2 regions of the Streptomyces sp. NPDC050806 genome follow, and region 2 is predicted to be linked to the other one. Evidence: riboswitches for the same ligand, from Rfam matches in the RefSeq annotation. Region 2 holds a riboswitch; the other holds the start of a gene.

Region 1 (5,140 bases), on a different contig from region 2:
GGGCAGGAGCACACGAGGTTGCGGTCGCCGAAGGCGCCGTCGATGCGGCGCACCGGCGGCCAGTACTTGGCGGTGGCGTCGACGCCGGCCGGGTGGACGGCTTCCTCACGGGTGTAGGCGTGCTGCCACTCGCCGGTGAGGGCGGCCGCGGTGTGCGGGGCGTTGCGCAGCGGGTTGTCGTCCTTGTCCCACTCCCCCGTGCCGACCTTCTCGATCTCCGCGCGGATGGCGATCATCGCGTCGCAGAAGCGGTCCAGTTCGGTGAGGTCCTCGCTCTCGGTCGGCTCGATCATGAACGTACCGGCCACGGGGAAGGACATCGTCGGCGCGTGGAAGCCGTAGTCGATCAGGCGCTTGGCGACGTCGTCGATGCTGACGCCGGTGGCCTTGGTCAGCGGCCGTACGTCGATGATGCACTCGTGCGCCACGAGACCGCCGGGGCCGGTGTAGAGCACCGGGTAGTGCGGCTCCAGGCGCTTGGCGATGTAGTTGGCGGAGAGCACCGCGACCTGGGTGGCGCGCTTGAGGCCCTCGCCGCCCATGAGGCGGACGTACGCCCAGGAGATCGGCAGGATGCCGGCCGAGCCCCAGGGGGCTGCGGAGATCGGGCCGACGCCGGTCTCGGGGCCCGCGGTGGGCTGCAGCGGGTGGTTGGGCAGGTACGGCGCGAGGTGCGCGCGCACGCCGACCGGGCCGACGCCGGGACCGCCGCCGCCGTGCGGGATGCAGAAGGTCTTGTGCAGGTTCAGGTGCGAGACGTCGCCGCCGAACTTGCCCGGCTCGGCGACGCCGACCAGCGCGTTCAGGTTGGCGCCGTCCACGTAGACCTGGCCGCCCGCGTCGTGCACGGCGGCGCAGATCTGGGTGATGTGCTCCTCGAACACGCCGTGCGTGGACGGGTAGGTGACCATCAGGACGGCCAGCTCGTCGCGGTACTGCTCGATCTTGGCGTGCAGGTCGTCGGTGTCGACCTCGCCGTCGTCGCCGGTCTTGACGACGACGACCTTCATGCCGGCCATCACGGCACTGGCGGCGTTGGTGCCGTGCGCGGAGGACGGGATGAGGCAGACGGTGCGCTGCTCGTCGCCGTTGGCGCGGTGGTACGCGCGGACGGCGAGCAGGCCGGCGAGCTCACCCTGGGAGCCGGCGTTGGGCTGGAGGGAGACCTTGTCGTAGCCGGTGACGACGGCGAGGCGCTCCTCCAGTTCCTGGATGAGGGTGAGGTAGCCCTGGGCCTGGCCGACCGGCGCGAAGGGGTGCAGCTGGCCGAACTGCGGCCAGGTCACCGGCTCCATCTCGGTGGTGGCGTTCAGCTTCATCGTGCAGGAGCCGAGCGGGATCATGCCGCGGTCCAGCGCGTAGTCGCGGTCGGCGAGGGTGCGCAGGTAGCGCAGCATCGCGGTCTCGGAACGGTACTGGTGGAAGACCGGGTGGCCGAGGTAGTCGTCGGTGCGCAGCAGCGACTCGGGCAGCGCGTCGGCGGCGGCCGCGTCGAGCTGCTCGATGTCGCCCTGGACGCCGAAGGCGCCGAGGACGGCGGTGAGCTGGGCGCGTCCGGTGGTCTCGTCGCAGGCGATGCCGACCAGGTCGGCGTCGACGTGGCGGAGGTTGACACCGGCCTCGCGGGCGGCGGCGACGATCTCGGCGGCGCGGCCGGGGACCCGTGCGGTGAGGGTGTCGAAGTACGTACCGTGCACCACCTCGACGCCGCCGGCGCGCAGGCCCTCGGCGAGGACGGCGGCGTAGCGGTGGGTACGGCGGGCGATGGCGGCCAGGCCCTCGGGGCCGTGGTAGACGGCGTACATGCCGGCCATCACGGCGAGGAGGACCTGCGCGGTGCAGATGTTGCTGGTGGCCTTCTCGCGGCGGATGTGCTGCTCGCGGGTCTGGAGAGCCAGGCGGTAGGCCTTGTTGCCGTCGGCGTCGACGGAGACGCCGACGAGGCGGCCGGGGAGGCTGCGGGCGAACTTCTCGCGGACGGCCATGTAGCCGGCGTGCGGGCCACCGAAGCCCATCGGGACGCCGAAGCGCTGGGTCGTGCCGACGGCGATGTCGGCGCCCAGCTCGCCGGGCGAGGTGAGCAGCGCCAGGGCCAGAAGGTCGGCCGCGACAGTCACGATCGCGCCAAGTTCGTGAGCTTGTTCGATGAGGGCGCGGGGGTCGCGGACCGCGCCGGACGCGCCGGGGTACTGGAGCAGCACGCCGAAGACGCCGCGCTCGGCGATCTCGGCGGGGATGCCGTCGCTCAGGTCGGCGACGACGACCTCGACGCCGGTGGGCTCTGCGCGGGTCTCTATGACGGCGATGGTCTGCGGCAGACAGTCGGCGTCGACGAGGAAGACGCCCTTCTTGACCTTGCCGACGCGACGCGAGAGGGCCATCGCCTCGGCCGCCGCGGTGCCCTCGTCCAGCAGGGAGGCGCCGGAGGTGGGCAGGCCGGTGAGGTCGGCGACCATGGTCTGGAAGTTGAGCAGCGCCTCCAGGCGGCCCTGCGAGATCTCCGGCTGGTACGGGGTGTACGCGGTGTACCAGGCGGGGTTCTCCATGACGTTGCGCAGGATGACCGGCGGCGTGAAGGTGCCGTAGTAGCCCAGGCCGATCATGGGGGCGAGCACGTGGTTGCGGTCCGCGAGGGCCCGCAGCTCGTCCAGGACGTCCGCTTCGGTACGCCCCTGGGGCAGGTCCAGCGCCTCCGCGCTCTTGATCACGTCGGGGACGGCGGCCGCGGTGAGTTCGTCCAGCGAGCCGAAGCCGATGTGGGCGAGCATCTTGGCCTGGGACTCCTGGTCCGGGCCGATGTGACGCTGCTCGAAGGGGGTGCCGCGTTCCAGCTCGGTCAGCGAGATGCGGTTGGTGGTCATCTGCGGGGGCCTCCTGGTCTCTGGGACCTACGAGGGGCACCACGGCGCGGGTGCCCGGACGGCCTCCCCCTCTGTCATCTCAACCTGAGAGCTTCACCGGAACGTACGCAACATCCGGTTTTCACCGTCGGTGAGGAGGGGCTCCGGCACTGCGCTGGTCCGTGGCCCACCCTGCTTTCCAGAGTGATCTCGTCCGCGCGGTACGGGTGCCTGAGAGATTCCGGGGAGGAGTTGCTCCTTCGGCGCCTCCGGCCCGGGGGACGGAGGGCTCTCCCGCACGGGGTCATCGATCGCTGACCAGCCTACCAGCGTGGCTGCTCGGCATCCCCCGAGTGGCCGGGGCGGGAAATGTGCCGTTTCGTAGGGTGCACAGGGCAGTTCCGGCAGGTAGGAGGAACCGTGCAGACCGACATCGATCCCCGCAGTCTGATCGGCCGCAAGGCGTTCGACCGGCACGGCACCAGGATCGGCACCATCGACGAGGTGTACCTGGACGACGCGACCGGCGAGCCGGAGTGGGCGGCGATCCGGACGGGGCTCTTCAGCCGGGACGCGTTCGTGCCGCTGGAGCCGAGCCGGCTGGTCGACGACGCGCTGCACGTGCCGTACGAGCGGAAGCTGATCAAGGACGCGCCGGATTTCGGAGTGGGCCGGCACCTCTCCCCCGAGCAGGAACTCCAGCTCTACCACCACTACCGGCTGGATATCTCCGCCACCGACGCGGAACTCGCCGACGAAAAACCCGGAGACCGCTCGCCCGCCGGCTCCACCGACCGGGAGTTCGGCCGCATAGCGGGCTCGCCGGACGACTGAACACCGGACGGCTGCGGACCGTCGGATATCGGCGAGGACGACGACGGATCGTCGGGTATCGGTGGGGACGCCACGCTGCCCTCGGCCGTCATGGGTGCTTGCGCGGCGGTCGCGTCCGGCCCGCCGCCCACCAGGGGCAGCGCCTCCCCCGGTGTGAGTGCCGGATCGTCCACGAGGAAGGTCCGCACCCGCCCCGGCGCGGACCACGGCTGCTCGAACCGTACGGTGACCCGCCCCAGACCGCTTCCCTGGACCCACCCAGGGCCGTACTCGGCATGGACCACGTCCAGGCCCGGCACCCACTTCCTGGGGCGCTCAGCGGCCTCCTCAGCCTCTTCCGCCCCACTCTCCCCGCCGGCCGCTCCGGCGGCCGCCTTCGCCTCCTCGGCGAGCCGGGCCTCCTCGGCCGCCCGCTCCGTCGCCGCCTGGGCGAAGAGATCCTCCTGCGTGAAGTCCGCGAGGCCGCTCACGCCCACGCCGAGCAGCCGCACGCCACCGGTGGTGTCGATCAGGTCCAGCAGCCGCCCGGCCGCATCCCGCACCACCGCGGGATCGTCCGTCGGCCCGCGCTGGGTCTCGGACCTGGTCAGCGTGGAGAAGTCGTAGTTGCGCACCTTCAGCACGACCGTACGGCCCGAGCGCCCGGCCACCCGCAACCGCTGCACGCACCGGTCCGCCAGCCGCATCACCTCGGCACGCACCCGCGTACGGTCGGTGAGGTCCACCTCGAAGGTGTCCTCCACGGAGATCGACTTGGCGTCCCGCTCCGCGACCACCGGGCGGTCGTCCTGCCCCAGCGCCATGGCGTACAGCCCCGCGCCGTGCGCCCGCCCCAGCAGCCGCACCAGCTCGGCCTCGCCGGCCTCGGCGGTCTCGGCGATCGTGTGGATCCCGGCCTTGCGCAGCGCCTCGGCCGTGGCGGGTCCCACGCCCGGCAGCGTCCGCACGGACATCGGCCCCAGCAGCTCCCGCTCGGTGCCCGGCTCGATCAGCACGAGGCCGTTCGGTTTGGCCTGCTCGGACGCGATCTTCGCGAGCATCTTGGCGCCCGCGAGGCCCACCGACCCGGTCAGCCCCGTGACGGCGAGGATGTCCCGGCGCAGCTGCTCCCCCACCGCGCGGGCCGAATCTTCGTCGTCGGCCACCCCGCCGGCCTCCAGGTCGACGAACGCCTCGTCCAGGCTCAGCGGCTCCACCAGGGGCGACAGCTCGTGCAGCAGCGTCATGACCTTGTCGCTGACCTCGCGGTACACGTGGAAGCGCGGCGCGAGGTAGGCGGCGTTCGGGCACAGCCGGCGGGCCTGGGCGGTGGGCATGGCCGAGCGGACCCCGAAGACGCGGGCTTCGTACGAGGCGGTGGAGACGACGCCGCGCCCGCCGATGCCGCCCACGACGACGGGCTTTCCGCGCAGGCTGGGCTTGGCCGCCTGCTCGGCGGCCGCGAAGAACGCATCCATGTCCAGATG
Region 2 (5,140 bases):
TGACGTTTCTGCGCCGGCGGACGGCATGTGCCGGTTGTCGGATCGGTACCGGTTGTCGAGCGTAACGCGCCCGGGGGACGGACGGTGCATGTGCGGGCGAAGCCACCCGTGAGGCTCGTGACACGGGTTCCCCGTGAGCGGGCGCGCACACCACGGGCCCGGGACACATCCTGCCCCGGGCCCGTGAAGCCCGTGCGACCGCCCGGTTGCCTTACTTGGCCAGGCCGGGGTACAGCGGGTGCTTGTCCGCCAGCGCGGTGACGCGGGTCTTCAGCGCCGCCGCGTCGTACTCCGGCTTCAGCGCCAGCGCGATGATGTCGGCGACCTCGCGGAAGTCCTCGGCCCGGAAGCCGCGAGTGGCCAGCGCCGGGGTGCCGATCCGCAGACCCGAGGTGACCATCGGGGGCCGCGGGTCGTTCGGGACGGCGTTGCGGTTGACCGTGATGCCGACCTCGTGGAGGCGGTCCTCGGCCTGCTGGCCGTCCAGCTCGCTGTCGCGCAGGTCGACCAGGACCAGGTGCACGTCGGTGCCGCCTGACAGCACGTTGACGCCGGCCTCACGCGCGTCCGGGGACGTCAGGCGCTCGGCGAGGAGCCGGGCGCCCTCGACGGTGCGCTGCTGGCGCTCCTTGAAGTCCTCCGAGGCGGCGACCTTGAAGGAGACCGCCTTGGCCGCGATCACGTGCTCCAGGGGGCCGCCCTGGAAACCGGGGAAGACCGCGGAGTTCAGCTTCTTCGCGAAGTCCTTGTTGCGGGCCAGGATGATGCCGCCGCGCGGGCCGCCGAGCGTCTTGTGCGTGGTGGAGGTGACCACGTCCGCGTAGGGCACCGGGTTCGGGTGCAGCCCGGCGGCGACGAGACCGGCGAAGTGCGCCATGTCGACCCACAGCTTCGCGCCGACCTCGTCGGCGATCCGGCGGAACTCGGCGAAGTCCAGCTGTCGCGGGTAGGCGGACCAGCCCGCGATGATCACCTTGGGGCTGTTCTCCTTGGCCAGGCGCTCGACCTCGGCCATGTCGACCAGGCCGGCCTCGTCCACGTGGTAGGCGACCACGTTGAACTGCTTGCCGGAGAAGTTCAGGCGCATGCCGTGCGTGAGGTGCCCGCCGTGCGCCAGGTCCAGGCCGAGGATGGTGTCGCCGGGCTGGGCGATCGCGAAGAGGGCCGCCTGGTTGGCGGAGGCACCGGAGTGCGGCTGCACGTTGGCGTACTCGGCGCCGAACAGCTCCTTGACCCGGTCGATCGCGATCTGCTCGGTGACGTCGACGTGCTCGCAGCCGCCGTAGTAGCGGCGGCCCGGGTAGCCCTCGGCGTACTTGTTGGTGAGGACCGAGCCCTGGGCCTCCATGACGGCGGCGGGAGCGAAGTTCTCCGACGCGATCATTTCGAGGGTGGACTGCTGACGGTGGAGTTCGGCGTCGACAGCGGCGGCGACGTCGGGGTCGAGCTCATGGAGGGAGCTGTTCAGAAGCGACATGAGTCTTCCTGGGTGGGAGCTGCCGAGCGGGCGGCGGGCCCTCTCGGTACGGCGGGCAGGTCAGCCGGCGGTGAAAGCGGTGTACTCGTCGGCGGAGAGCAGGTCCTCCGGCTCGCCGCTCAGCTTCACCTTGAACAGCCAGCCGCCCTCGAACGGGGCGGAATTCACCAGCGACGGGTCGGCCACCACGTCCTCGTTGATCTCCGTGACCTCACCGTCGACCGGGGAGTAGAGATCGCTGACGGACTTGGTCGACTCCAGCTCGCCGCAGGACTCGCCCGCGGTGACGGTCTCGCCGACGTCGGGGAGCTGGGCAAAGACCACATCGCCGAGCGCGTTGGCCGCGTGCTCGGTGATGCCGACCGTCGAGACGCCGTCCGCGGCGGCCGACAGCCACTCGTGCTCCTTGCTGTAGCGGAGCTGCTGGGGGTTGCTCATGGTTCGATTCTCCTGGATGCGGGGGAATGATCGTGCAGAGGGTCTTGACAGGTGAGACGCGACTGCGTCACTTCTACCGGCAGGACGGCCGTCCCGCGGTCATTTCTCCTGGCCGGAGCGTGCCGTGCGGTCACTTCTCCCGCTTGTAGAAGGGCAGCGCGACGACGTCGTACGGCTCGTGCTTGCCGCGGATGTCGACCGCCACCCCCTTCGTACCGGGCTCGGCGTGCGCCGCGTCCACGTACGCCATCGCGATCGGCTTACCGAGCGTGGGGGAGGGGGCACCGGAGGTGACGGTGCCGATGGCGGTGCCCTCCGCGTCCACGACGGGGTAGCCGGCGCGCGGCACCCGGCGGCCCTCGGCGATCAGCCCGACGAGCTTGCGCGGCGGGTTCTGCTCGGCCCGCTCGGCGGCGGCCGCCAGCGCGTCCCGGCCCACGAAGCGGCCGTCGTTCCCGGGCTTCTCGAACTTCACAACTCGGCCGAGGCCCGCGTCGAACGGCGTCAGGGAGGTGCTCAGCTCGTTCCCGTACAGCGGCATGCCCGCCTCCAGGCGCAGCGTGTCGCGGCAGGACAGGCCGCAGGGGACCAGGCCCGCGTCCTTGCCGGCCTCGGTCAGCGCCTCCCAGAGGGCGACCGCGTCGGCGGGCCGGACGAACAGCTCGAAGCCGTCCTCGCCGGTGTAGCCGGTCCGGGCGATCAGCGCGGAGACGCCCGCGACGGTGCCGGGCAGGCCCGCGTAGTACTTCAGCCCGTCCAGGTCGGCGTCCGTAAGGCTCTTCAGGATCCCGGCGGACTCCGGGCCCTGGACGGCGAGCAGCGCGTACGCGTCGCGGTCGTCCCGTACGGCGGCGTCGAAGCCGGCCTGCCGGGCGATCAGCGCGTCCAGCACGGTCTGCGCGTTGGAGGCATTGGCGACGACCATGTACTCCCGGTCGCCCAGCCGGTAGACGATCAGGTCGTCCAGGATCCCGCCGTCCTCCTGGCAGATCATCGTGTACCGGGCGCGGCCGGGCTTGACCGAGCCGATGTTGCCGACCAGCGCGTGGTCCAGGAGGTCGGCGGCCTGCGGCCCGGTGACGGTGATCTCGCCCATGTGCGAGAGGTCGAAGAGGCCGGCGCGGGTGCGGACGGCGACGTGCTCGTCGCGCTCGCTGCCGTAGCGCAGCGGCATGTCCCAGCCGGCGAAGTCGGTCATGGTCGCGCCGAGCGCGCGATGCGTGGCATCGAGCGCGGTGTGGCGGGGGTCGGTCATGCGGGCTCCCGGGATGGACAGACGACAGGGACGTATCGGACGTCTCCCCATCTGTCATCGGAACCTGAGAGGTTCACCGACAGCCCCCATCGGGGCCTCGGCTTGCACCTTGGGTGGGGCCGCACCGGCGTGCGGCCCGCTTTTCAGATCTGCCTCGTCCGCGCAGTACAGGGGCCTGAGAGATTCAAGGGAGGACTTGCTCCTTCGGCGCCCCGCCGTGGCCTGGCGGGAACTCTCCCGCGCGGATTCAAGCGGCCGGTATGCAGTTGGCGGCCGGCGTCGGGTGCGGCGTCCGGCGCGCACATCATTGCACGGGATCGCCGGATGCAGGAGCCCCGGCCCGCGCCGCCCCGACGGCCGGGGGCCAACCCGCCACGACCTGCCCTCCGCTTGAAGCTCATTACCTTTTCTTGACACTCTGCGGGTAGGGGGGCGGCAGTGAACGGAACGGGGAGGGCGATCACGGTGCAGAGGCAAGCCGTATATGCGACGTCGGCAGGGGTCGCGCGCGGCGCGGTGCCCCGCCGCGCCCGCACACCCAAGGCGGTGGTGCGTCCGGGCCGCGGCGCCCGCGTGACGGACCTGCGCGGCGCGGAGGGAGAAGCGCGCGTCCGCGAGCTGGACTTTCCCGCGCGCTGCCTGGTGGTCGTCTCGGGCCTGCCCGGCGGCGGCAAGAGCACGCTGATGCAGCGCGTGGTCCCGGCGCTGGACCGGGCCGGGGTGCCCGTCCACCGCATCGACTCCCAGGACGTACGGGAGCGCTGGGAGGCCGGCCGGCTCGGCGCGCTGCCGTACGGCCTGCTCCGACCGCTGGTGCGGATCGCGCACTACCACGGCCTGTGGCAGGCGCTGCGCTCCGGCGGCAGCGTCGTGGTGCACGACTGCGGCACGGTCGCCTGGGTGCGCCGCTGGATCGCGCGCACCGCCCGGCGGGACGGCCGCGAGCTGCACCTGCTGCTGCTCGACGTGCCCGCCGGCGTCGCGCTGTCCGGACAGCGGGCCAGGGGCCGCGGGGTGTCCGGCTACGCCTTCGCGCGGCACCGGCGCGCGGTGCGCCGGCTGCTCGCCAGGGCCCGGGCGGCCCGGCTGCCGAAGGGGTTCACGGCCACGGTGCTGCTGGACCGGCGGGCGGCCGAGGCACTGGAACGCACGACGTTCGGCTGAGAGCCTGGGCAGACACTGCCGCGTCTCCTGTCCGGGCTTCGGGACGGGGGGCGAAGCGCCCGCGGCGGGCCGCTAGGGTTTTCGATCAGGCAGTGCGGTACGAAGCGGGTGGGTGACCATGGACATTCCGGAGCAGAGCATCCCCGGTCAGGGCGTTTTCGAGCAGAGCATTCCGCAGTTGGCCTGGCCGGCCAACGAGCTGGAGGAAGTGCTCGCGGCGTCGGTGGGTCATCCCGGGGCCGGCGCCCGGATCGTCGAGGTGCTCGGCCGCAGCCGGATATGGGTGCCGCTGCCCAAGGGCGGCGGCCCCGAGAGCGCCGGCTTCGGCGCGCCCGGCCTGGACCTGCCCACCGTGGAGCTGCCCGACGGCCTGGCGTACGTGCCCGTCTTCAGCTCCGAGCAGGAGTTCCTGCGGGTCGTCGGCGCGCACATGTCCTTCACGGTGGCACCGGCCCGCGAGTTCGCCCGCGGCCTGCCGCCGAAGATCGGTATCGCGGTGAACCCGGACGGCACGGTCGGCGTCCCGCTCCCGCCGCCCGCCGTGGCCGAGCTGTGCCGCGGTGACGTGCCCCGCGAGGGGCTGCCGTCCGGCGGCCGGGTGCGGCTGTACGAGCCGGACTGGCAGGACGAGCCGGTGGACTTCCTGGCCGCGGCGGGCCTGGAGTTCTCCGGCGTACCGCACGTCACCACCGCCCGCCGCTGCCTGGCCAACATCGAGGGCGACGCGCCCACCCTCTTCGTCGGTGTACAGGTCGCCGACCCGGCGGCGGCCCTCCAGGACCAGGCCCAGCGCGACATCGCGCTCG

What was found. Region 2 has a riboswitch for glycine ahead of gcvT (glycine cleavage system aminomethyltransferase GcvT). Riboswitches for the same ligand answer to the same signal wherever they lie in the genome.
Region 1: another riboswitch for glycine. It lies ahead of gcvP (aminomethyl-transferring glycine dehydrogenase); the one in region 2 lies ahead of gcvT (glycine cleavage system aminomethyltransferase GcvT).

The regions. Positions count from the first base shown of each region.
Region 1 is NZ_JBVJIF010000013.1:188,152-193,291, forward strand. Features, by position in the region: gene gcvP (aminomethyl-transferring glycine dehydrogenase) at 1-2,861, opposite strand, end outside; glycine riboswitch at 3,050-3,147, opposite strand; partial or broken gene ACZ6WH_RS35360 (PRC-barrel domain-containing protein) at 3,261-3,668, shown strand; gene ACZ6WH_RS35365 (DNA polymerase IV) at 3,554-5,140, opposite strand, start outside.
Region 2 is NZ_JBVJIF010000011.1:194,872-200,011, forward strand. Features, by position in the region: gene glyA (serine hydroxymethyltransferase) at 212-1,477, opposite strand; gene gcvH (glycine cleavage system protein GcvH) at 1,538-1,915, opposite strand; gene gcvT (glycine cleavage system aminomethyltransferase GcvT) at 2,046-3,170, opposite strand; glycine riboswitch at 3,324-3,420, opposite strand; gene ACZ6WH_RS32520 (P-loop nucleotide/nucleoside kinase family protein) at 3,636-4,334, shown strand; gene ACZ6WH_RS32525 (enhanced serine sensitivity protein SseB) at 4,453-5,140, shown strand, end outside.